One region of the Janthinobacterium sp. EB271-G4-3-2 genome, then DNA from elsewhere that is predicted to be linked to it. Evidence: predicted binding sites of a transcription regulator. Region 1 holds the regulator's gene; the other holds the start of a gene.
The links. Region 1 encodes sigma-54, which starts transcription at its own class of promoters, with help from an activator protein. Its sites were predicted from a motif close to TGGCANGNAANCTGCTTT; they were not measured.
Positions count from the first base shown of each region.

Region 1 (12,162 bases):
CTTCAAGCTGGGCGTGCCGCTGGACGCCGATTTCGTCTTCGACGTGCGGGCCTTGCCGAACCCGTATTACGACCTGGCGCTGCGCCCGCTCGACGGCCGCGACGCGCCTGTGATCGCCTTCCTTGACGCGCAGCCGAGCGCGCTGGAACTGCTGGCCGACATCCGCGCCTTCATCGAGAAATGGCTGCCGTCATTCAAGTCCGACAACCGCAGCTACCTGACGGTGGCCCTCGGTTGCACGGGCGGCCAGCACCGCTCCGTGTACATGGCGGAACGGCTGGCGCAATACTTCGGCCCGAATGAACGGGTGGTGCTGCGCCACCGCGAACGTAGCTAGTTAATTCAGGTGGCGCAGCGGATGCGCTGACGCCGGCCAGACGGGGGCGAAGAAGCGCGCCACCATGGCCGCGTCGACCCCGTCCAGGCTGGCAGGCTGCCAGCGCGGCGCATTGTCCTTGTCGACCACCAGCGCGCGCACGCCCTCGAGCACTTCGCCATGCTCGAAATTGTGGCCCACCACCGTGCGCTCCATGCGCAGGCAATCGGCCACGCCCAAGTGAGCCCCCCGCTGCAGCAATTCCAGAGTTACCGACATCATCAAGGGCGAGCGCAGGCGCATGGCCGCCAGGGCCTTGCCGGCGAATGCGCTGTCGTCCTGCGCCAGCGAGGCCATGATGGCCGCCACGGAGCCGGCGCCGAAATGGCGGTCCAGCGCCGCGCGCGCCGCCGCCAGCGAGGAGACGCCGGCCTGTGCCTGGAATGGCGCCGCCAGCGCCTTGATGGCCACCGGCAAGGCCTCGCCCGGCGTCGACTCGAACAGGGCCAGCAGCGCCCCCATCTGCGCCTCGGGCAGGTAGACATCGGCCAGGTCCATGTACAGGGCGTCGGCCGCGCTGATCGTCAAGCCCGTCAAGCCCAGGTACAGGCCCAGCTGGCCGGCCAGGCGGGACAGGAAATAGCTGCCGCCCACATCGGGAAACAAACCAATATTGACTTCAGGCATGGCCATGCGCGTGCGGCCCGTGACGATGCGCAAGCGGTTGCCGGGCCCGGCTTGCGCCACGCCCATGCCGCCGCCCATCACCACGCCATCCATCACGGCGATATACGGTTTCGGATAGAAATGAATCACATGATTTAACGCGTATTCTTCCGTAAAGAAATCTTCCAGCAAGGCGCTGCCGCCTTGCGGCGTGGCCAGGCCGGCATCGTAAAAGAAACGGATGTCGCCGCCGGCGCACAGGGCTTTCTCGCTGCTCGAGCGGATCACCACGGCGTCCACCTGCGGATCGTCGCGCCAGGCCAGCAGGGCCGCGCTCAGGGCGCGCACCATCTCCAGCGACAGGGAATTCAAGGCCTTCGGACGGTCGAGCACGATATGCCCCGTGCGGTTGCGGATGGAAGTCTGGACGAAGTCGCTCATGGCAGGCGTGAAAGAAGTGAAAGTACAAACATTCTAGCGCCTGCGCGGGGAACATTGCGTTCAAAAGGTACGGGCGCAAAAAAGGGCGCAATGTGCGCCCTTAGTTGATCACAACCGGTTGAAAGTCGCGGGCCGCTTAGGCGGGGGCGAATTCTTCTTCCGAGCTGTCTGGCAGATGCTTGATCGCCTCTTTACCGTGCCCTTGCACTTTGGTTTTGTATTTCATCACTTGCCTATCGAGCTTGTCGATCAGGGCATCGATCGCGGCATACAGGTCTTGTGCCAGGCTTTCCACATAGACAGTTTTGCCACTTAAACGCAGGTTGACTTCGGCCTTTTGACGTTTTTCTTTCTCTTTGAGGTTATCCACGGTCAGAATCACGGCGATATCGATAACTTGATCGAAATGACGTTTCACGCGCTCCAGCTTCGTTTGTACGTATTCACGGATGGCTGGTGTCACTTCGAGATGATGTCCGCTGATGGTGAGATTCATACACACTCCTAAAGATGATCGGGTTCGTGCGGTCCATCCTATCCGGCCCGCAGAGGAACCGAAAAAAACTTACAAACACTTACGCAGGCTCACTGGCGGAATTTTCAACGCTTCCCGGTATTTGGCAACAGTACGTCGCGCAATCACCATGCCTTGTTCCCCCAGCATGTCCGCAATCTTACTGTCGGATAAAGGATTTTTAGGGTCTTCTGCTCCTGTCAGTTGCACGATCAATGCCCGTATCGCCGTCGATGACGCTTCGCCCCCCGCTTCGGTGGCGACGTGGCTACCAAAGAAATATTTCAACTCGAACATGCCGTGCGGGGTCAGCATGTACTTTTGAGTTGTTACCCGCGAGATAGTACTCTCGTGTAAACCCAGTGTATCAGCTATTTCACGGAGCACAAGGGGGCGCATGGCAACGGCTCCGTGCGAGAAAAAGTTCTTTTGTCTTTCTACTATCGCCTGTGCCACGCGCAGGATCGTGTCGAAACGCTGGCGCATATTCTTGATCAGCCACTTGGCTTCCTGCAACTGTGCGCCCATGGCGCCCTCGCCCTTGCCCTGCTTGAGCAAGTTGGCATACATGGCATTGACGCGCAGGCGCGGCATGACGTCGTTGTTCAGGGTCACTTGCCAGCCATTGCGCGCGCGCTTGACGACGACGTCGGGCACCACGTAATCGGACACGTCCGAGGCGAATACGGCGCCCGGATGCGGATTGCACTGGCGAATCACCGTCTGTGCTTCGCGCAGGTCTTCATCGTCGCAGTCGAGGGCTTTTTTCAGCTTGTTGAAATCGCGCTGGGCAAACCAGGCCAGGTGCTTTTCCACGATGACGAGGGCCATGCGCCGCGTCACCATGGCAATGTGCGGCAAGCGCTTGATTTGCAGCGCCAGGCATTCGGACGCATTGCGCGCGCCCACGCCGGGCGGATCGAAACTTTGCAGCAGCGACAAGGCCGTGCGCATCTCGTCGGCATCGATTTCCAGCTCTTCCGGCAGACGCGCCAGGATGTCGTCGAGCGTCTCTTCCAGGTAGCCATTGTCGTCGAGCGCGTCGATGATCAGCTCGACCAGCGCGCGGTCGCGCAACTCGAGCACCGTCACGCGCATCTGCTCCATCAGGTGTTCGCGCAAGGTGCAGTGATGGGCTTCGAGTTGCGGGCGCGAATCTTCGTCGTCGGGCGCCTTGCCCCGGCTCGCCTCGCTCCAGTCGCTGTCGCCGCCGTCCGCGGCGGCCGGGCCCTCGCCCGCCTCGCCGTCAAAGGTTTCCGCTTCGGCCGGCGTGGCAGGCGCCTCCTGGCCTGGCGGCTGGGGCGGCGCTTCGGCCGGCGCGGCCGTGGAACTCAAGGCCCCGTCGGACAGCAGGCGCAGCGAACGGTCGAGCGGGTCATCGAGGCGCTCGAGCAAGGGATTGTCCGTCAGCAGTTGCTCGAGCTCCTGGTGCAATTCCAGGGTCGACAATTGCAACAGGCGTATCGATTGCTGCAACTGCGGCGTCAGTGCCAGGTGCTGCGAAGTGCGCAGCTGCAATGATTGTTTCATTGGCTTACATGCGGAAGTGTTCGCCCAGATAGACCCGGCGTACCGACTCGTTCGCGATGATGTCGTCGGGGCGTCCCGACGCCAGTACCGAGCCCTGGTTGATGATGTAGGCACGGTCGCAAATACCCAGCGTCTCGCGCACATTATGATCGGTGATCAGCACGCCGATATTGCGCTCCTTCAAGAAGCGCACGATGCGCTGGATCTCGATCACGGCGATCGGATCGACGCCGGCGAACGGTTCGTCGAGCAGCACGAAACGGGGATCGGTGGCCAGCGCGCGGGCGATTTCCACGCGGCGGCGCTCGCCGCCCGACAGGGACAGGGCCTGGTTCTCGCGCAACTTTTCAATCTGCAAATCGGCCAGCAGTTTATCCAGGCGCTCCTCGATCTCGGCCTTCTTCAAAGGACGGCCTTCGACGGTCTGGATTTCCAGCACGGCGCGGATATTGTCTTCCACCGTCAGCTTGCGGAAGACGGACGCTTCCTGCGGCAGATAGGACAAGCCCATCTGCGCGCGGCGGTGGATCGGCAGGCTGGAAATGTCCACGCCGCTGATGTCGATGCTGCCGCCGTCCGACGGCACCAGGCCGACGATCATGTAGAACGAGGTGGTCTTGCCGGCGCCGTTCGGACCCAGCAAACCCACCACTTCGCCGCATTCGACTTGCAGCGAGACATCATGCACGACTTGCCGCTTGCCATAGGTTTTTTGCAGACCGCGAACGATCAGGGTGCTGCCGCAACGAGTATTGTCCATTATTTCTTTCCTGGCGCAGGCGTGGCCGGCGCTTTCTCCGCTTGGGGCGCCTTGGTCTTCGGCTGGATCACCATGCGCACGCTGCCGCCATCGGAGGTGCTGGTGCCGCTGTCGGAATTTTCCATCTTGAATACTTCCTGGCGGCTGTCATACGAGATGAAGGCGCCATTGGCCACGTCGGTCACTTTCGTGCCTTCCAGGCGCGTCAGCTTGGCCTTGGAAAACAGTTTCACCACTTCCGTCTTGTTGTCGTATTCCACGCGCTCCGCCTCGCCTTCGACCCACAGGTCGCCCGCGCCGTCGCGCTTCTGGCGGAAGGTGGCCAGCTTGCCGGGATCGGCCCAGAAGGTGATGAACTGGTAGCCTTGCGGGTCTTCCGTGATCAGGGCCCGGCCCGCCTTCATGGTCAGGGTGCCCTTGACCAGCACGACGTCGCCCGTCAGGGTACGCACTTGCTTGACGTCATCGACGTGGCCGCTACGTGCCGTGATGACGGCTTCCTTCTCGGAATCGGCCTTCTCGGCATGCGCCACGCCCATGATGGCCAGCGAAAATACGGTCAACAGCAAGATATTCTTCATAGTAGGGTTTCCTTGTTTCATTCTGTCATTGTGCCGCCGCGGCCGGGCGCGGTTTCGGCGGGAGGACCATGCGCAGCGCATTCTGCACTTCCACCACGCCGGTGGCGTTATTGGCCTTCATGCCGATGCCATTGAGGCGCGAGGTGCCCGTCAGGATATCGACAGGCACGTCCGTTTCCATTCTTTCCTCGTCCGGAAACACCGTCAGCGCCTCCGTCCTGACCGTCAGGTTCTGCGCCTTCGGACTGGCCGCGCGGTCGATCACGACCTTGCGGTGCAGTTGCAGCCGGGTATTGTCCTGGTCGATATGCGCCAGTTCCGCATTCATGTTCAACGGCGGCATGCCGGGCGTGAGCTTGCGCACGAAGGGCTGGTCGATATCGGACGAATCGTCCAGCGGATAATGCGTGAGCTTGTTGCCCGACACGATATAGCTGGGCTTACCCGTCAGATCCATGCGCACCAGACTGAAATTGGTGATGAAATAGTCGGGCTCATCCAGATGCTTGCTGGCCTTGATATCCTGGCTATTCTTGTTCATCACTTCGAGCAGCCAAAAGCTGGCCAGCGCGACAACAACCGCGCCCAGCAGGGTAAAAATCGTGCGCCAGCGATGGGCGCCTCCTGGCTTACGCATAGGGTTTCACTCTTTCAAAGATCACTGGCGGCAAGGTACGCCTCACTCCAGGAACGGCGCCATGACGCGCGCATAGTTGTCCTGGGCGCGCAGCAGGAATTCGCAGATTTCGCGCACCGCGCCGCGGCCGCCGCCGGCCTGCGTCACATGGTGCGCCAGGTCCTGCGCTTCCGGACGCCCGCCCGGCACGCTGACGGCAAAGCCCACGCGTTTCAGGATGGGCGCATCGATGACGTCGTCGCCGATATAGCCGCATTGTTCTTCCGTCAAGCCCGTCAGCGCCAGCAGTTCGCGAAACGGCGTCAGCTTGTCGTGGCCGCCCTGGTGCACATGGGTAATGCCCAGGTCTTGCGCGCGGCGCGCCGTAATGGCCGAGCGGCGCGCGCTGATGATGGCCGTCTGCACGCCCGATTCCTGCAGCAGCTTGATGCCCAGGCCATCATACACATTAAACGTTTTCATCATCTCGCCATCGGGGCCGAAATGCAGGCTGCCGTCGGTGAGCACGCCATCGACGTCAAAGATCATCAGTTTGACCTTGGCCGCGCGCGCCAGGTTGTCCGCTACGCTGTCCATCAGATCACCTTCGCTTGCGTCAGATCATGGATATGCAGGGCGCCCACCAGCTTGCCGTCGGCATCGACGACCAGCATCTGGTTGATGCGGAACTGCTCCATCACGGCCACGGCATCGACGGCTAGGCGTTCGGGAGCGATGCTGCGCGGCTGCGCATGCATGACGTCGCGGATCGCCACTTGCGTGAAATCCTGCACGCGCTCGAACATGCGGCGCAAGTCGCCATCCGTAAACACGCCCACGGGGCGGTTGTCCGCATCGACGATGGCCGTCATGCCCATGCCCTTCTTCGTCATTTCTTCCAGCGCCTGCAGCAGGGATGCCTCTACCGGCACTTTCGGCACCCGTTCGCCGCTGCGCATGACGTCATGCACGTGCGTGAGCAGGCGGCGGCCCAGGGCGCCGCCAGGGTGCGAGCGGGCGAAATCTTCTTCCTTGAAGCCACGCAAGTCGAGCAAGGCCACGGCGATGGCGTCGCCCAGGGCCAGGGTGACGGTGGTGCTGGCCGTCGGCGCCAGGTTCAGCGGACAGGCTTCTTTCTCAACAGAAATATCCAGGTGCACGTCGGCCAGCTGGGCCAGGCTGGAATTCGGTTTGCCCGTCATGGAAATCAGTACGCCGCCCATGCGCTTGACGACGGGCATGATGGCCATCAGTTCGGATGATTCGCCCGAATACGATATGGCAATAAAGGCATCGTCCGAGGTAACCATGCCCAGGTCGCCATGGGCCGCTTCGGCCGGATGCACGAACAGGGCCGGCGTGCCGGTGGAAGCGAGGGTGGCGGCAATCTTGCGCGCGATATGGCCGGACTTGCCGATGCCGGAGACGACGACTCTTCCTTTGCATTGCAGCAACAGCGCCACGGCGCGGCCCACGCTGTCGTCCGTGGCCAGGCGCGCGTGCAGCGCAACGATGGCGTCGGACTCGATCTGCAAGGTGGTGCGGGCCAGCGCGACAGCGCGCTCGGTCGTCGCTTGCATGTCAATTCGATCAAAAGCTTTCAGCATTGTTTTTTCATGGGTTACACTCATGCCCAAAGTATAAACGAATTAGGAAAGCAAAAAACTTGCCAGTCACAACAAACAACGATTTCCATTGACCGTACCGGGCAACCCATGTTTTCCTCGCTTGAACTGACCCTGATGTTACTCGGCAGCGCCGTGCTGGGCGTGGTCGCTTTCAGAATGTTGCATTTGCCGCCCATGCTGGGCTACCTGGCCGTTGGCATCGTCATCGGTCCCCACGCGCTGGGCCTGGCGGCGGAAAACGAAGCCAGCCACACTTTGGCCGAGTTCGGCGTCGTCTTCCTGATGTTTTCCATCGGGCTCGAGTTTTCTCTGCCCAAATTCCTCGCCATGCGGCGCATCGTCTTCGGCCTTGGCATGGCGCAGGTGGTCACCACCATCATCGCCACCGTCGTCTTCGGCTGGTTCGTCGGGCGCTACCTGTCCGCGTACATCCACCTGAGCTGGCAAGCCGCGTTCGCCCTGGGCGGCGCGCTGGCCATGTCGTCGACGGCCATCGTCTCGAAAATGCTCACGGAGCGGCTCGAGCTCGAAAGCGAACACGGGCGCAAGATCATCGGCATTTTGCTGTTCCAGGATCTGGCCGTCGTGCCGCTGCTGATCCTGATCCCCGCCCTCACGCGCGATTCGGACAATCTGGCCGAAACCCTGGCCTGGGCCGGCGGCAAGGCCCTGGTCGTACTGATCTTGCTGCTGTTCATCGGCCAGAAGATGGTGCGCGGCTGGCTGACCATCGTCGCCAAGCGCCGCTCGCAAGAATTGTTCATGCTCAACCTGCTGCTGATCACCTTGGGCGCGGCGTGGATCACGGAACGGGCCGGGCTGTCGCTGGCCCTGGGCGCGTTTGTTGCCGGCATGCTCATTTCCGAGACGGAATTCAAGCACCAGGTGGAAGAGGATATCAAGCCCTTCCGCGACGTACTGCTGGGCCTGTTCTTCATCACCGTCGGCATGCTGCTCAATATCCGCGTGGTGCTCGATAACTGGTGGCTGGTGCTGCTCTTGCTGTGCGGCCCCGTGCTGCTGAAATTTGCCCTGATCGCGGGCCTGGCGCGGCTGTTCGGGTCCAGCAACGGCGTGGCCCTGCGCACGGGACTGGGGCTGGCGCAGGCGGGCGAGTTCGGCTTCGTGCTGCTGAACCTGGCTGGCGGCATCAAGCTGATGGACCCGTTCGTCGTGCAGGTGGTGCTGGCCTCGATGGTGCTGTCGATGCTGGTGGCGCCCTTCCTCATCGCCAAGTCGGACGCCATCGTCATGAAACTGGCGGCCAACGACTGGATGATGCAGTCGCTGGCGCTGACCAGGATCGCCACGCGTACCATGGCATCGCAGAAACACGTGCTGATCGCCGGCTTCGGGCGCAGCGGGCAAAGCCTGGCCACCCTGCTGGCGGAAGAAAAAATCGAATACCACGCGCTGGACCTGGACCCGGAACGGGTGCAGGAAGCGCAGCTGGCCGGCGCCAACGTGTCGTATGGCGACGCGGGCCGGCGCGAAAGCCTGGTGGCGGCCGGCATCTACCGGGCCAGCGCCGTCGTGATCACGTATGCCAACACGCCTTCGGCACTGAAGTTATTGCACCTGCTGAACGAAATGGCGCCGACCTTGCCCGTCATCGTGCGCAGCCACGACGATACCGACCTCGACCAGTTGAAGAAGGCGGGCGCGGCCGAAGTGGTACCGGAATTGATGGAAGGCAGCCTGATGCTCGCTTCGCATGCCTTGATCATGATGGGCGTGCCCTTGCGCCGCGTGGTGCACCGGGTGCAGGCGGCGCGCGAGGAACGCTATGCCTCGCTGCGCGGCTATTTCCACGGTTCCAGCGACGCGGGCGACGATGCCGAGCTCGAACGCTTGCATACGGTTACCGTCAGCGAAGACGCGCATTGCGTGGGACTGCCCTTGAGTGCGGTCGACGTGGCCGGCTGCGGCGCGTTTGTGACGGCCATTCGCCGCGGCCGCGGCCGCGTAGACGTTACGCCCGAGACGCAGCTGGCCAGCGGCGACGTGGTGGTGCTGCGCGGCACGGCCGACGCCGTGGCCAAAGCCGAGACCTTGCTGTTGAAATAATCAGCCGATCTTGATCAACTGCGCTGCGCCGACCAGCTGACGACCTTGTTACGTCCATCGGCCTTGGCCTGGTACAGGGCCTGGTCGGCGTGCGCCACCAGTTGCTGCGCCACCGTTTCAATCGGCAGCAGCGCCGCGTCCGCTTCCAGGCTGGCCACGCCGATCGACACGCTGACCCACGCCTGCGCGCTGCCCGGCAAGTCGAACATGGTGCCGGCGATGCTGGCGCGGATGCGTTCGGCAACGAAGGTCGCGCTGTCGAGGTCGGCATCGATCAGCAGCACGACGAATTCCTCGCCGCCGAAGCGGCCCAGCGCATCGGAGCGGCGCAATTCCGTGCGGATGCGCGTGGCCACTTCGCGCAGCACTTCATCGCCGCCCTGGTGGCCATGCGTGTCATTGACCAGCTTGAAATGGTCGATGTCGATATACATGCATGAAATACAATAATTCTGGCGCCGCGCGCGGGCGATCTCTTCCAGCAAGCGGCGGTCGATATAGCGCCGGTTGTAGACACCCGTCAGGGAATCGGTCAAGCCGATGTATTTGAGCATTTCATTGCTGATCACGTTTTCCAGGCAAATGGCGATGATGGACGCCATGTGCTTGATGAAATCCGTGCCCAGCGCGGGCGTAAAGCGCGTCACGTCGCTGCTGGCCAGGTTCAGGCTGCCAATCAGGCGCTTGTTGCGCAGCAAGGGCACCAGCGCCACGCTGCGCAGCGCGTCGATCTGCGGAAAACGCGGGCCATGCACGGCCGCATCGAAGGCACCGAGCAGCGGCGATGGCGGCAAGGCCGCTTCGCCCTCGGCCACGGGCTTTGGTGCGGCAAAACCCAGCTCCGCCACGGCATGCACGAACAGCAACTGCGGGAAGGCGCTGAAATCGACACCGAGCTTTTCCATCACCAGCACGATATCGTCATCCTCGTCGAGCAGGCTCAAAGTGACACCGTCGAGGTCGGAAATCACGGGCAAGGTGCGGAAGATGGTGCCGATCAATTCAGGAAACGTGGACGCGCTGACGATTTCCAGGTCGAACGCCTGGTGGCGGCACATGATGTCATGGTTGCGCTCGGCCTGTTCCAGCAGGAAAGCCATGCGTGCGCGCAAGGCCTGGTTTTCGGCTTCGAGGCTGGCAATGCGCGGGTCCGGCGGTATTGCTTGATTCATAAAAACCTTAAACCCTTGTATGCGGGCGCCATGCTTAAAATGCCAGTTCGAAACCGATGTCCTGCCCCACCACGATACGCTCATCGCCGCCTTCGGTGACGATGGCGTTCATGCCGAAGCAGATGGCGCCGTCGAGCTCGGGCTTGGCGCGATAGCCATGCATGACGTCGAGCGGATCGGCTCCGGGCACGCCCGTGGCCTGGTCCACCGACGGAATCGGACAGCGCGAACACGGCTTGACGGGTTTTAGCACCGTCGCGCCGAATTGCAGGAAGTCGGCGTAGTCTTCCTCGAAGGCGCCGATATCGCCGATGACGAGGTTGGGGCGGAAGCGGTTCATCGGCAGCGCTTCGCGGCCGGCGGCGCGCAGCTTGTCATTCACGTCGGCCAGCGAAGCGGCGCCGGCGATCAGCACCGGGTAGCCATCGGCAAACATGGTCGAGGCGGCCACGCCATCGGTCCATGTGGTGCTGGTGGCGCGCACCACGTCCGGGTGAAAGCGCGCCAGGCGGCACGGCACGCCGATGGCGTTGGAAAACCAGGTGGCCGTGACGTCGTCGCAATCGTAGGCGCGCACGCAATCGTCCCACACTTGCACGTCGAGCATGGGCGAGTGTTGCGGATGCGGCAAGCCCAGCTCGATTTCCAGGCGCAGCATGCCCGGTGCGCGCAATTCCAGGGTGCTGGCCTTGATGGACGGCACGATCAGCGCCATGCGCGGATGCTCGCGCTGGGTCAGGAAGCGGCCCTGCTCATCGACCACCATCCATTCGCGGTCGAACACGTGCTCGCTCATCAGCCCCGAACGCGTCAGGACCGCCTCGCGCAAATGGATGCCAGCGCACGATTTGATGGGATACAGAATGATGTCGGACAGGATGGCCATGAACCGGAGACAGTGTTGCTGCTTCTGTCAGGAAATTATTCAGAAGCGAAGTATGGCAGCAAAGCGGGCAAGCGTAAATCAGCCAAGTCCAGCCGATGAGGCTGGCTTGGCGCGGAAATGATCAATACGTGTAGAAAATACGCTGGATTTCTTGCGTGCTGTTGGTTTTGGTCAAGGCCAGCATCAGCAGGATGCGGGCTTTTTGCGGGTTCAGGGTGTCGGACACGACACTATCGAGTTCATCGTCATTGGCTTCGCCATTGCGCGCCACGATGCCCTGGCCGACTCTGCTCGAACGCACGATCAGCACGCCCTTCTGGCGCGCTTCCACCAGGGCCGGCTTCATTTGCGCGGCCACGCTGCCATCGCCCACGCCAGCGTGGATGATGCCCTTGGCGCCAGCGGCGATGAAAGCGTCGATGCCGACACGGTTCATGTTGGCGTAGCCGTAGACGATGTCCACTTGCGGCAGAACATCGAGCTTGCTGATGTCAAATTCCGATTCCAGCGTGTGCTTGCGCGTCGACTGGCGGTAGAAGAAAGGCTTGCTGCCCTGGATGTAGCCGAGCATGCCCAGTTCAGGCGACTTGAAGGTATCCGTCGTCGAGGTATTGGTTTTGCTCACTTCGCGCGCGGCGTTGATCTGGTCGTTCAAGGCCACCAGGACGCCCTTGCCCACGGCTTCCTTGCTACCGGCCAGCAACACGGCGTTGTACAGGTTGATCGGGCCGTCAGCCGAGATGGCCGTCGATGGACGCATGGCGCCCACCACCACGACCGGCTTGTGGCTTTTCACGGTCAGGTTCAGGAAATACGCGGTTTCCTCGATGGTGTCGGTGCCGTGCGTGACGACCACGCCATCGACGTCGTTCGAGGCCAGCAGCACATTGATGCGCTTGGCCAGGGTCAGCCAGTGGCTGTTGCCCATGCTTTCACTGGCGATCTGGAATACTTGCTCGCCTTTTACGTTTGCCACTTTCTTCAG
Region 1 is NZ_JACYMG010000008.1:185,107-197,268, forward strand. Features, by position in the region: gene rapZ (RNase adapter RapZ) at 1-337, shown strand, start outside; gene IGS55_RS18035 (enoyl-CoA hydratase/isomerase family protein) at 338-1,423, opposite strand; gene hpf (ribosome hibernation-promoting factor, HPF/YfiA family) at 1,560-1,919, opposite strand; gene IGS55_RS18045 (RNA polymerase factor sigma-54) at 1,989-3,467, opposite strand; gene lptB (LPS export ABC transporter ATP-binding protein) at 3,472-4,227, opposite strand; gene lptA (lipopolysaccharide transport periplasmic protein LptA) at 4,227-4,808, opposite strand; gene lptC (LPS export ABC transporter periplasmic protein LptC) at 4,834-5,445, opposite strand; gene IGS55_RS18065 (KdsC family phosphatase) at 5,488-6,021, opposite strand; gene IGS55_RS18070 (KpsF/GutQ family sugar-phosphate isomerase) at 6,021-7,055, opposite strand; gene IGS55_RS18075 (monovalent cation:proton antiporter family protein) at 7,140-9,119, shown strand; gene IGS55_RS18080 (GGDEF domain-containing protein) at 9,134-10,291, opposite strand; gene IGS55_RS18085 (MOSC domain-containing protein) at 10,326-11,177, opposite strand; gene IGS55_RS18090 (type II asparaginase) at 11,299-12,162, opposite strand, start outside.

Region 2 (12,162 bases), on a different contig from region 1:
CAGTCGAGCGGCGGCGCCGCGCTGGCGGCCGTGCCGGTGACGGTGATGCCCGGCTGCCCGCAACGCAACCGCATCAATTGCCTGGACGATCCGCATGGCGCCAGCTGCATCCGTTTCGTGCGCGCGCGCCTGTGCGTGCCTGGCGACGGCGGGCGCTGCGAGAGCGTGCCGTACCGGCCCATCCTGCCGCTGCTGAACGTGATGTTTCCCTCCGGCGCAGGCGCCGTGCGCCTGCCCAACGGCGCCACCATGGCGGTGGCCGAGTCGCTGGGCTATCCGGACAATCCCGGTTTTTGTCCTTGAGCGCCACTTGGCGGCGCAGCCGAATGTGTAGACCTGAAAGAAGCGAGGAAGTGCGATGAAAGCCTTGATGATTAGCCGCGACACCAGCTTGCACGATGAAATTGCCGCGCAGGGGGCGGCCCGCATGCCCGTGCTGCGCCTGCTGGAACGGCGCAGCGGCCTGCGCGACGCCGTCGAGCGCATGCTGCCGGAAGCGCCGGAACTGGTGATCGTCGACGCCAGCGGCATCGATGCCGATGAAGCCGACCTGCTCGAGCGGCTGGCGCGCCAGTATCCGCTGGCCGTGCTGATGCTGCTCACGCGCGGCCAGCAGCAGGATGTCTTGATACGCGCCATGCGCGCCGGCATGCGCGAAGTGCTGCAGCTGCCGCTGGTGCACAAGGCTTTTCACGAGGCGATGGACAGGGTCGATATCCAGGCCGGCGTGACGCAGATGCGCGACGGTAAAGTGCTCGCCTTTATCTCGTGCAAGGGCGGCAGCGGCGCCACCTTTTTATCGACGAATTTTTCCTACGCGCTGGCCAGCCTGGCCGGCTGCAAGGTGCTGTTGATCGACCTGCACGGCCAGTTCGGCGACGCCACCTTGTATGTGTCGGACCAGAAGCCGGCCATGACCCTGTCCGACATCTGCGCGCAGATCGCGCGCATGGATGGCGCCTTCCTCGCTTCGTGCCTGGTGCACGTGACGCCGAACTTCGGCGTGCTGGCGGCGGCCGACGACCCGTCGCACAAGGTCGACATGCAGCCCGAGCACATGGACCGCATCCTGGCCGTGGCGCGCCAGCACTACGACTACATCGTGCTCGACGTGGGACGCCAGATCGATGCGCTGTCGCTGCGCGCGCTCGATAACGCCGACGCCATCTATCCGGTGCTGCAGCTGGCCTTGCCCGACATCCGCGACGGGCGCCGCCTGCTCGACATTTTCCGCTCGCTCGGCTATCCGGGCGAGCGCTTGCGCCTGATCGTCAACCGCTATGAAAAGGGCGGGCGCCTGCGCCTGGCGGACCTGGAACAGGCGCTGGGCGCGGAAGTGGTGCACACGGTGCCCAACGATTACACCGCCGCCACCGATTCCGTCAACCAGGGCATCCCGCTGCTGCAGCTGTCGCGCACCAGCGCCGTGGCGCGCAGCCTGGCCGAACTGGTGGAGCTGGTGACGGCGCGCCGCGTGACGGAAAGCCGCGGCCTGTTCGATCGCCTGTTCAGCCGCAGCGAGGCCTAGGACAGGATAGATGTCAAGGCCCCCGCCGGGGGCCATCATGGGAGCCGAGATGACTTTACGCGAACGCCTGGCGGCGAATGAAACGGTGCGCCCCGCCACGAATGGACAAGGCGCGCTGGCGCTGCACGCCTACCAGGAACTGAAAAAAACCATGCACCAGACGATACTCGACCGTATCGACCTGGAACGGCTGAAACGCCTGACGGCCGAGCAGTTCAAGCACGAGCTGGCGCTGCTGGTGCAGCGCGTGATCGAGGAAGAACGCATCGTGCTGAACCAGCATGAGCGCCACAGCCTGGTGCTCGACATCCAGCACGAGATGCTGGGCTTTGGCCCGCTCGAACCCCTGCTGGCCGATGCCAGCGTGTCCGATATCCTCGTCAACACCTGCGACAAGGTGTATGTGGAGCGGGGCGGGCGGCTGCAGCTGACGGACGTGACCTTCCACGACAATGCGCACCTGATGAAGATCATCGAAAAGATCGTCTCGCGCGTGGGACGACGGGTCGATGAATCGAGCCCGATGGTCGACGCGCGCCTGCCCGACGGATCGCGCGTGAATGCCATCATTCCGCCGCTGGCCGTCGATGGGCCGATCCTGTCGATCCGGCGCTTTGCCGTGCAGCCGCTCACCATCGCCAACCTGCTCGACTACAAAAGCCTGACGCCGCCCATGGTGCAGGTGCTGCAGGCGCTGGGCCAGGCCAAGGTCAACATCCTGATCTCGGGCGGCACGGGCAGCGGCAAGACGACCCTGCTCAATGTGCTGTCCGGCTTCATCCCCGGCAGCGAGCGCATCGTCACCATCGAGGATGCGGCCGAACTGGCGCTGCGCCAGCCGCACGTGGTGCGCCTGGAAACGCGCCCGCCGAATATCGAGGGCAAGGGCGAAGTGAGCCAGCGCGCGCTGGTGCGCAATGCGCTGCGCATGCGGCCCGACCGCATCATCCTCGGCGAGGTGCGCGGCGCCGAGGCGCTCGACATGCTGCAGGCGATGAACACGGGTCATGAGGGTTCGCTGGCGACCATCCACTCGAACACGGCGCGCGACGCGCTGGCGCGGCTGGAAAACATGGTCGGCATGGCCAACGTGAACCTGACGCCGCGCGCCACGCGCCAGCAGATCTGTTCGGCCGTGACGGTGGTGATGCAAGTGTCGCGCCTGACGGACGGCGCGCGCAAGCTGGTCAGCCTGCAGGAAGTGACGGGCATGGAAGGCGACATCATCGCCATGCATGAAATCTTCCGCTTCGAGCAGACGGGCGTCGATGCCGACGGCAAGGTGCAGGGCCACTTCTGCGCCACGGGCGTGCGGCCCCGTTTTACGGAACGCCTGCGCATGTTCGGCGCGCCGGTGCCCGACAGCGTGTTCGACCCCGACCGCATCTACGAGTAAGGAGGGAACCATGGACCTGGTCTTCTACGGCTTTGCCGTGCTGCTGTTCGCCGCCTGCATCCTGATGGTGGAAGGCGTTTGGCTGTGGTGGTCGGGCACGCATGGCGGCGCGGCGCGGCGCATCAACCGGCGCTTGCGGCTGATGGCGGCGCGCGGCGAGGGCGGCGGCGAGCGGGTCTCCATCCTCAAGCAGCGCCGCTATGCGCGTTCGCCTGGCCTGGAGCGCTTGCTGCGGCGCGCGCCGCAGGCCGCAAAGCTCGACCATTTGCTGCTGCAATCGGGCCTGTCCTGGTCGGTGGCGCAATTCCTCGGCGGCACGGGCGCCTTGCTGCTGGCGGCCTTGCTGCTGCTGGCGGCCTGGTCCATGCCCGTGCCCGGCGCCGTGCTGCTGTTGTCCTGTGCCGCGAGCGCACCGTGTTTGTGCGTGCTGCGCGCGCGCGCGGCGCGGCTGAAAAAGATCGAGGCGCAACTGCCGGAAGCGGCCGATTTCCTGGCCCGCGCGCTGCGCGCCGGGCACTCGTTTTCGAACGTGCTGCAGATGGTCGGCGATGAACTCAATGAGCCGATCAGCGGCGAATTCAAGATGGCGCACGAAGAGATCAATTACGGCGTGCCGATGAACGAGGCGCTGCAAAACCTGGCCGCGCGCATTCCGCTGACGGACTTGCGCTACCTCGTCATCGCCGTGCTGGTGCAGCGTGAATCGGGGGGGAATTTGGCCGAGGTGCTGGTCAGCATCGCGCGCATCATCCGCGCCCGGCTAAAGCTGCTGGGGCAGGTGCGCGTGCTGTCGGCCGAGGGACGCATGTCGGCCTGGGTGCTGGGACTGATGCCCGTGGTGATGATCGGCGTCATGGCGCTGGTCAACCCGCAATACATCCGCCTGCTGTGGACCGATCCCAGCGGCATCAAACTGCTGTGGTACGCGGCCGGCATGGTGGCGCTGGGCGTGGTCTGGATGCGCAACGTGATCCGCATCCGCATCTAAAACAGGAGGTGCTATGAGCGGTGCACAACTGCTGTTTCTCGTGATCGTCTTTGCCGTGGTGGTGGCGCTGGCCCTGCTGGCGTGGGTGATCTTCTTTCCCGGCACTTTGCGCCAGCGCCTGTTTGGCGCCACGGCGCCGGCCGCCAGCGAGGCGGTGGTGGAAAATGGCTGGGTGGAGAGGGTGGCGCGCGTGGCGCAGCCGTTCAGCAAGCTGTCGCTGCCGGAAGAGGGCTGGGAACGTTCGCCGCTGCGTACGCGCTTCATGAACGCGGGCTGGCGGCAAGCCAGCGCGCCGGCCCTGTACTTCGCGGCGAAATCCGTGCTGGCCCTGCTGTTTCCCACCGTGCTGGGCCTGTACGCGGCCAGCGCCATGGCGGCGCAGCTGCGCAGCGTGCTGCTGTTGCTGCTGTGCGTCAGCGCCACCATCGGCTATTACCTGCCCAACCTGGTGCTGGCCAGCACGGCCAAGCGGCGCCAGCGCGACATCTTTGAGAACATCCCCGACGCGCTCGACTTGCTGACCGTGTGCGTGGAAGCGGGCCTGAGCCTGGAGCGCGCGCTGGTGAAGGTGTCGGGCGAAATCCACATCAAGAGCATGGTGCTGGCGCAGGAATTGCAGCTGGTGCTGATGGAAATGCGCGCCGGCTTTTCCAAGGAAAAGGCGCTGCGCAACCTGGCCCTGCGCAGCGGCGTGGAAGACGTCGACACTCTCGTTGCCATGCTGATTCAATCGGAGCGCTTCGGCACCAGCATGGGCGATTCGCTGCGCGTGCATTCGGAAAACCTGCGCGGCAAGCGCAGCCTGCTGGCCGAGGAGGCTGCAGCGAAGATCGCCCTGAAACTGCTGTTCCCGCTGATCTTTTGCGTCTTTCCCACCCTGATGCTGGTGCTCATGGGGCCGGCCGTGATCGAAGTCTATCGCGTGCTCGTGCCGGCCATGGCCAGCCGCTGAAAGGAATCACCATGCGCTTGACGATTTCCCGCCTGGCCGCCGCCTGCGCCTGCCTGGGCCTGGCCGCCTGTACCACGCAGCTGGCCCATGTGCCGGTGGCGGCGTGGCCCGACGCCGATACCGCCTATGCGGCGGGGCGCCAGCATTTCGAGCGGGGCGACTTGCCTGCGGCGCAAGCGGCTTATGAACAAGCCCTGCGCCATGCGCCGCGCCACGTGAACGCGCGCAACGGCCTGGCCGTGCTGCATGCGCAGCGTGGCGAACACGACGCGGCGATCGCCCATTGGCTGGCCTTGACGCAGGAAGCGGGCACGCCGCAGCCGCGGCAAGCCTATCTGTTCAGCAATCTCGGTCATGCCTATTATTTGAGCGGACGCGCTGCGCAAGCGTTGACTGCGCTGGAGCAGGCGTGTCTGCTCGATCCGCTCCATGCGCAGGCCTGGCGGCACCTGGCGCAGGTGCTCGAACGGCTGGGGCAGCACGAGCGCGCCGCCGTCATGCGGCGCCAGGCGGCCAGCTTGCAGGAACACGATGTGCGGCGCGACATGGCCTTGTTGCGCGGCGAGGCGCGGCCGAAGCTTGCGCCCGAGCCTGTGCCGGATGCGCCCGCCATGGCGCGTGTGGAGATCACGCAGAGCGATGGCATGGCCCGCCTGCGGCGCCTGCCGTCGGCCGTCGTGCGCAGCGTGCCCGCTGCCGCGTCGGTGCCTGTGGCGCCTGCACCGGCAGCCGGCGCGCCGCATCCGCGCCTGGAAATTGTGAACGGCAACGGCGTGCCTGGCTTGGCCGCCGCGCTGGCGCGCAGTCTGGCCGGTGCGCCCGTGCAAGTGGTGCGCCTGGCCAATGAAACCAGCTTCCAGGTGGCGCGCACGCGCGTCGAATACCGGCCCGCGCAGGAGCAGGCGGCGCGCCAATTGGCCCGCCAGCTGGGCGCCCAAGTGCAGACCCAGGCCGCGGACTGCCCCGCCAGCGAGCTGCGCCTGGTACTGGGGCGCGATCTCACCGACCCTGCCATGCTGCACCGCTATTATCTGCAGCAATTGCAGCTGGCGCGCCGGGCGCTGGCACGGCTCGGTTAACACGTTTTTATCGGCATAAAAAAATGCGGCGCTTTTTGTGGGCGCCGCGTGTTTTTCATGCTGCGGATTATTTCGGCAAGCGGCGGCGCGTAAAAGCCAGGGCCGCCAGTCCCATGCCCAGCAGGAACAGGGTGCCAGGCTCCGGTACTTGCAAGGGATCGATGACGACGATATCGGTGCGCGTGGACTTGGAAAAGTTCAAGGTGTAGCTGCCGGCGGGCAAAGCGAAATTCGAGGTCAGCGAAAACATCGCGAAGCCGTTCGCAAAGGCGCGCGAGGTGGCCGGATCGTTGGTGCCGGTCGTCATGTTCAGGCTGAAGGGATCGAGGCTGCCGACCGCATGGTTGCCATTGACGTCGCTGCCATTGTTGGCGTCGCCATCGGGCGCGAACTGGAAGATCACGCCATCGGCATTCGCGTTCGACAGGCAGCCGACGGGGCTGGCGCTGTTGCAGGAGATATTGAAGATATCCATGATCGACACGTTCGACTTGTCGCCCATCGTCGTCACGCTGGTGCGCAGATCGCGCCGTCCCATGAAGCTGAAGGTGATGAAGCCGGCGCTCGACAGGGTCAGGTTGACGGAGCCGGTGAGCGTGTCGCCCGCCGTCGACGTGGCGGCGCCCACCGTGTTGCGCTGGGCTTCCGAGACGGCGCGCACGGTGGCGCCGCCGCCGTTGAGCATGTTGCCGAAGGCGTGCGCATCGCCGCGGGCGAACTCCAGGGTGGAACTGGGGCTGGGTGCGTAGTTATTTTGCGGCAAGCCGCCGCAGCCGCCGCCCGAGCACACTTGCAGCACGTCGGCATTGGCGGCCGGCCCCGTATTGACGGCGCGCGGATTGACGGCCACGCCCCCTTCGAAGAAGGCGCTGTCGCTGGCATTGCGGTTGGCGCCAGCCAGCGACAGCGCGCCGGCGCTGGTGGCGATGCGGAAATTGTTCAACTCATTGACGGCCAGGCCGTACGCACCGGCCTGCGCCTGACCGCTGGCCAGCAAGCTTGCCGCCGCCAGTGCGCCCAGCCAACCCAGGGTCTTGTTTCGTGTGTGATCGACGTTCATCGCAGCCTCTTATCGTAGTCAGTCTCGGAAAATCCGGGGGAGAAAGAATCCAGAATGATCTGCCTGGATTCATCTCGTAGACAGTGATAAGCAGCTTGCGTGCCATACAAAAAAAGCATATTGAATCAAGGGCTTGCGCAAAGCGGACTGAGCCGGTGGAAGCAAAGTGTAAGAAAGGCCGACGCCGCTTTGCCGGCGGTGCCGGTCAGTGTCAGGTACCCCGGTGATAGCCGAGGTGGCCACCGGAATTGCGCGCGCAGCCGCAACCGATGCGGGCCACTTCCTCGTCTTCCGTCAGTTTCCAGTTGGTAATCGTCGTGTGCTGCCAGTCGATGTCGCTTTTCTTGACAGGCTTTACCGTCAAGGTGCGTGCTTCCGCATCTGTGTACTCCATCAATTCCTCGTCGTCGGCGATGTCGAAATGGCGGTGGATCAGGGAAATGCCGAAGCGGTCGAGCGCGCCGTAGCGTTGCAGCACGTCGCGCAATTCGCGAAAGCAGGCGAGGTCGTCGGGCAGCAGCGGATTGACGGCGGAAATATCGGCGACGGGCTGCCATTGCATGGCGTGGATGTTCAGGCTGTGCATGATGTTCTCCTGTGCCCCTTGTCGCTAGCCCAGGCTGCCGGAGGGGCGCCGTCACGCCTGGCGAAATGCTCATCGTGGCCGCAACGCCGTTGCGGCGCTTGCGCCAGATCAAAGGTGCGGCACAACGCGCCTTGCCCGGTAAAATAGGCCATGGCAAACAAAACCCCCACCTTCCCCGGCGCGCGCACGGGCCGCGGCCAGGTCCTGGCCGTGCTGCTGTCGAACCGCGACCAGTCCGGCGCCGAGCCGCTGCAAGGCCGCGTCTCGCTGGCCGCCATCGTCAAGGCGCTGAAACGCAAATACCACTGGCCCATCGAAACGCACAGCTTTCCCGCGAATACGCAGGACGGCCGCGCCAGCTGGGCGACCGTCTACAGCTTGCCGGAAAAGGTCATTCAAACCGCGTTGGACGGCGGCGGCCGGGAGTGGCTGGAGAGCCGGGGAGTACCTGGGCGGCGCTGAGCGCGCGGCCCGCCTTGCTCGATCCCTTTATTCGAGCCGGAAGCCGACCTTGAGCGTGACCTGGAAATGCGCCACCTTGCCGTCGACGATATGGCCGCGCGATTCCGTCACTTCATACCAGTCCATGTGCTTGACCGTCAGCGCCGCCTTGGCAATGGCATCGCGTATCGCCTGATCGCTGCTCTCGGTCGACGTGCCGACCAGTTCGATCAACTTGTAAGTGTGTGCGGACATGATATTTCCCCAGGTAGGCAAGCCAGACATCGGGAGCCTGCTTTGCGCAGGTACGTGCTCATCTTGCGCCTAAACGTGCTGATAGTCATTGCGCGGTGCAGCAATCCATCACAGGAGTAGTTCGCAGAAGGGAGAAAAGAAAAAAGGGCTACCAGCCGAAGCGGGTAACCCTTTGATTTTCTACTGAATTCTGGTGCCGACTGCCGGTTTCGAACTGGCCACCTGATGATTACAAATCAACTGCTCTACCAAATGAGCTAAGTCGGCAAAAACTGCGCGTTGCGAATTATACGCTATTTAATGCGTGTCAGGGTCGGGCGGCCGCCTTTTTTTGGTGGCTCGTCGTCGCCTGGTGTGGCGCTGTCGCGTTGTTCGGGGGAGCTGGCCGGCACGGACGACAGGGTCGGACCGCTGGCGGCGGGGGCGAGCACTGGCGGCGGCACGTCGGCCGAGGCCGGGCTGTCCGTCGGTTGCGCATCGGGGTCATCGTTGCCCAGCACGGGCTCGAAAGCCATGCCCTGGCCGTTTTCGTTGGCGTAGATGGCCATCACGTTGTCGACCGGCACATAGATTTCGCGCGAGACGCCGCCGAAGCGGGCGTGGAAGCGGATGGCGTCGTTGTCCATCTTCAGGCCGCTGGTGGCGCCGAAGCTGATGTTGAGCACGATTTCGCCCTTTTTCACGTATTCCATCGGTACCGTGGTGCGCGAATCGACTTTGACCGCGAGATAAGGCGTGTAGCCGCTGTCGGTGCACCACTCGTAGATGGCACGCAGCATATAAGGTTTGGTTGAGATTTCAGACATGGTAGGCACTGTGAGGCGGGAGCGCCGCCACAAGGCGGGCGCACCGGTAATTCAATGAGGCGATAGGGCAACTAGCTCAATACAAAACAAAGAATGATAGTTGGCCCAAGATGCCCCAGAAAGCGTCGCGAGCAAGCCCGATATCGGCTTCAGTAACGCAGCCGTACTTCAGTACGGCGAGTAAGCCAAGTCGAGAGCGGGCTGCGCAGTAGCTTTATGGGGATATCTTAACGGCGCATGACCTTTTCGGAAGGGGTCAGTGCTTCGATGTACGCTGGACGCGAGAAGATGCGTTCGGCGTATTTCATCAGCGGTGCGGCCGTCTTCGACAGTTCGATGCCGTAGTGGTCCAGGCGCCACAGCAGCGGTGCGACAGCCACGTCGAGCATCGAGAATTCGTCGCCCAGCATGTACTTGTTTTTCAGGAACAGTGGCGCCAGGGTCGTCAGGCGGTCGCGGATTTCCGCGCGTGCCTTGTCGTGGGCCTTGTCGTTGCTCTTGGCGCGTTCGCTTTCCAGCACGTGCACGTGCACGAACAGTTCTTTTTCGAAATTGAACAGCATCAGGCGCGCGCGGGCACGCATCAGCGGATCGGCCGGCATCAGTTGCGGATGCGGGAAGCGCTCATCGATGTACTCGTTGATGATGTTCGATTCATACAGGATCAGTTCGCGCTCGACCAGGATAGGCACCTGGCCATACGGGTTCATGGTCGAAATGTCTTCCGGTTTGTTGAACAGGTCGACGTCGCGCACTTCAAAGTCCATGCCTTTTTCAAACAGAACCAGGCGGCAGCGTTGCGAAAATGGGCAGGTTGTACCCGAATAGAGAACCATCATTTTTTATAGTTCCTTAGAAACAAAGGGGGTGAAGCCGCGAACGGCTCACCCCAGGTCGCTTGTCCACTCATGCGGACAACGCAGAAACAGGCATAAACCGGCCTATGGCCGGCGCCTCACTTATTTGACTTCCTTCCAGAACGACGCGTTAAGGCGCCATGCCAGCAGAGCAAAGACCGACAGGAACAGCAGCACCCACACGCCCAGGCGCTTGCGTGTCTGCTGTGCCGGTTCGGCCATCCACTCCATGTAACCGACCAGGTCGGCTACCGCATTGTCATACTCGATCTTGTTCAACGTACCTGGCTTGACCTGCTCGAAGCCGGTAAATTTGTGGATCTTCTTGCCAGCTTCGTGCGGATCATTCTCTTCCACGAACTTGGCAGTCTGGACACCTTGCAATTCCCATAATACATGCGGCATGGCAACATTCGGCACGACCATGTTGTTCCAGCCGGTCGGACGAGTGTCGTCTTTATAGAACGTACGCAGGTAAGTATACAGGTAGTCGCCGCCTGTGCCAGCGGAAGATGATTTCGCGCGCGAAATTACCGACAAATCGGGCGGTACGACGCCAAAGAAAGCCTTGGCGTCCTGCGCTGCCAGGCTTGTCGTCATCAGGTCGCCCACTTTATCGCTGGTGAACAACAGGTTCTGCTTGATCTGGTCTTCCGTCAAGCCCAGGTCGCGCAGGCGGTTGTAGCGCATCGACACGGCAGAGTGGCAATTCAAGCAATAATTGACGAACAATTTGGCGCCATGCTGCAGCGCCGCCATGTTGGTCTGGCGGTCAGGCGCCTTGTCCAGCGGAAAGCCGCCTTCGCTGGCGAGAGCCATGGCGGGCACGAGTGCCAGGATGGCGAGCAGTTTTTTTGCAATCTTCATATGATGTATGTCCTTTGAGCGTGGCGTGAGAGCGGCTTAGTGCGGGTGAAACGTCACACGCGACGGCACGGTCTTGAACTTGCCCATGGCACTCCACCATGGCATCAGCAGGAAGAAGCTGAAGTAAATCAGGGTGCACACTTGCGACACGATGGTTTTTGCATCCGTTGGCGCCTGGGTCCCGAGGTAGCCGAGGATCAGGAACGACAGGCCGAAGATGGCATAGATGTATTTGTGCCAGGTCGGACGGTAGCGGATCGATTTCACCGGCGAATGATCCAGCCATGGCAGGAACGCCAGGATCACGACGGAACCGCCGAAGAACACCACGCCCCAGAATTTTGCGTCCAGCACCTGCGGCAGCATGCCGATGATGGCGACGATGGCGATGCCGGCGATGATGGACTTGACGGTCGTCGACAGGCGCGACTTGAGCCAGATGAACACCACGTAGGCGGCCACGACACCCATCAGCACGTACATGAAGTCGGCCGTGGTGGCGCGTAGCACCGAGTAGAACGGCGTGAAGTACCAGGTTGGCGCGATGTGCAGCGGGGTCTTCAGCGAGTCGCCTGGCAGGAAGTTGTTGTATTCCAGGAAGTAACCGCCCATTTCCGGCGCGAAGAAGACGACGGCGCTGAAAATGACGAGGAAGATCGATACGCCGAACAGGTCATGCACGGTGTAGTAAGGATGCGAAGGAATCGAATCGACCGGGTGGCCGTCGGCGCCCAGGTTTTCTTTCACTTCGATGCCGTCCGGATTGCTCGAGCCGACTTCATGCAGGGCGATCAAGTGCGCTGCAACCAGGCCCAGCAGTACCAGCGGGATGGCGATCACGTGGAAGGCGAAGAAGCGGTTCAGGGTCGCGTCGGAGACGACGTAGTCGCCGCGGATCCACAGCGACAGGTCAGGGCCGATCAGCGGGATGGCGCCAAACAGGTTGACGATCACTTGGGCGCCCCAGTACGACATCTGGCCCCATGGCAGCAGGTAGCCGAAGAACGCTTCGGCCATCAGGCACAGGAAGATGGCGAAACCGAACAGCCAGATCAGTTCACGTGGCTTGCGGTACGAGCCGTACAGCAGGCCGCGCGTCATGTGCAGGTAGACGATGATGAAGAAGGCCGAGGCGCCCGTCGAGTGCATGTAGCGCACCAGCCAGCCCCACGGTACTTCGCGCATGATGTACTCGACGGAGTTGAAGGCCAGGGCCGCATCCGGTTTGTAGTGCATGGTCAGGAAGATGCCGGTGACGATCTGCAAGACCAGCACCAGCATGGCCAGCGAGCCGAAGATGTACCAGAAATTGAAGTTTTTCGGGGCGTAGTACTTGCCCCATTGGTC
Region 2 is NZ_JACYMG010000004.1:343,163-355,324, forward strand. Features, by position in the region: gene IGS55_RS11805 (TadE/TadG family type IV pilus assembly protein) at 1-303, shown strand, start outside; gene IGS55_RS11810 (AAA family ATPase) at 359-1,528, shown strand; gene IGS55_RS11815 (CpaF family protein) at 1,578-2,924, shown strand; gene IGS55_RS11820 (type II secretion system F family protein) at 2,935-3,912, shown strand; gene IGS55_RS11825 (type II secretion system F family protein) at 3,926-4,864, shown strand; gene IGS55_RS11830 (LytR C-terminal domain-containing protein) at 4,876-5,943, shown strand; gene IGS55_RS11835 (EDSAP-1 family PEP-CTERM protein) at 6,011-7,003, opposite strand; gene IGS55_RS11840 (hypothetical protein) at 7,215-7,589, opposite strand; gene IGS55_RS11845 (hypothetical protein) at 7,740-8,051, shown strand; gene IGS55_RS11850 (dodecin) at 8,079-8,285, opposite strand; tRNA gene IGS55_RS11855 (tRNA-Thr) at 8,477-8,552, opposite strand; gene IGS55_RS11860 (ClpXP protease specificity-enhancing factor) at 8,579-9,091, opposite strand; gene IGS55_RS11865 (glutathione S-transferase N-terminal domain-containing protein) at 9,319-9,930, opposite strand; gene IGS55_RS11870 (cytochrome c1) at 10,051-10,815, opposite strand; gene IGS55_RS11875 (cytochrome b) at 10,852-12,162, opposite strand, start outside.
Region 2: IGS55_RS11835 (EDSAP-1 family PEP-CTERM protein) is a predicted target of sigma-54. The motif match lies at 7,091-7,108, and genes of this name have one in related genera.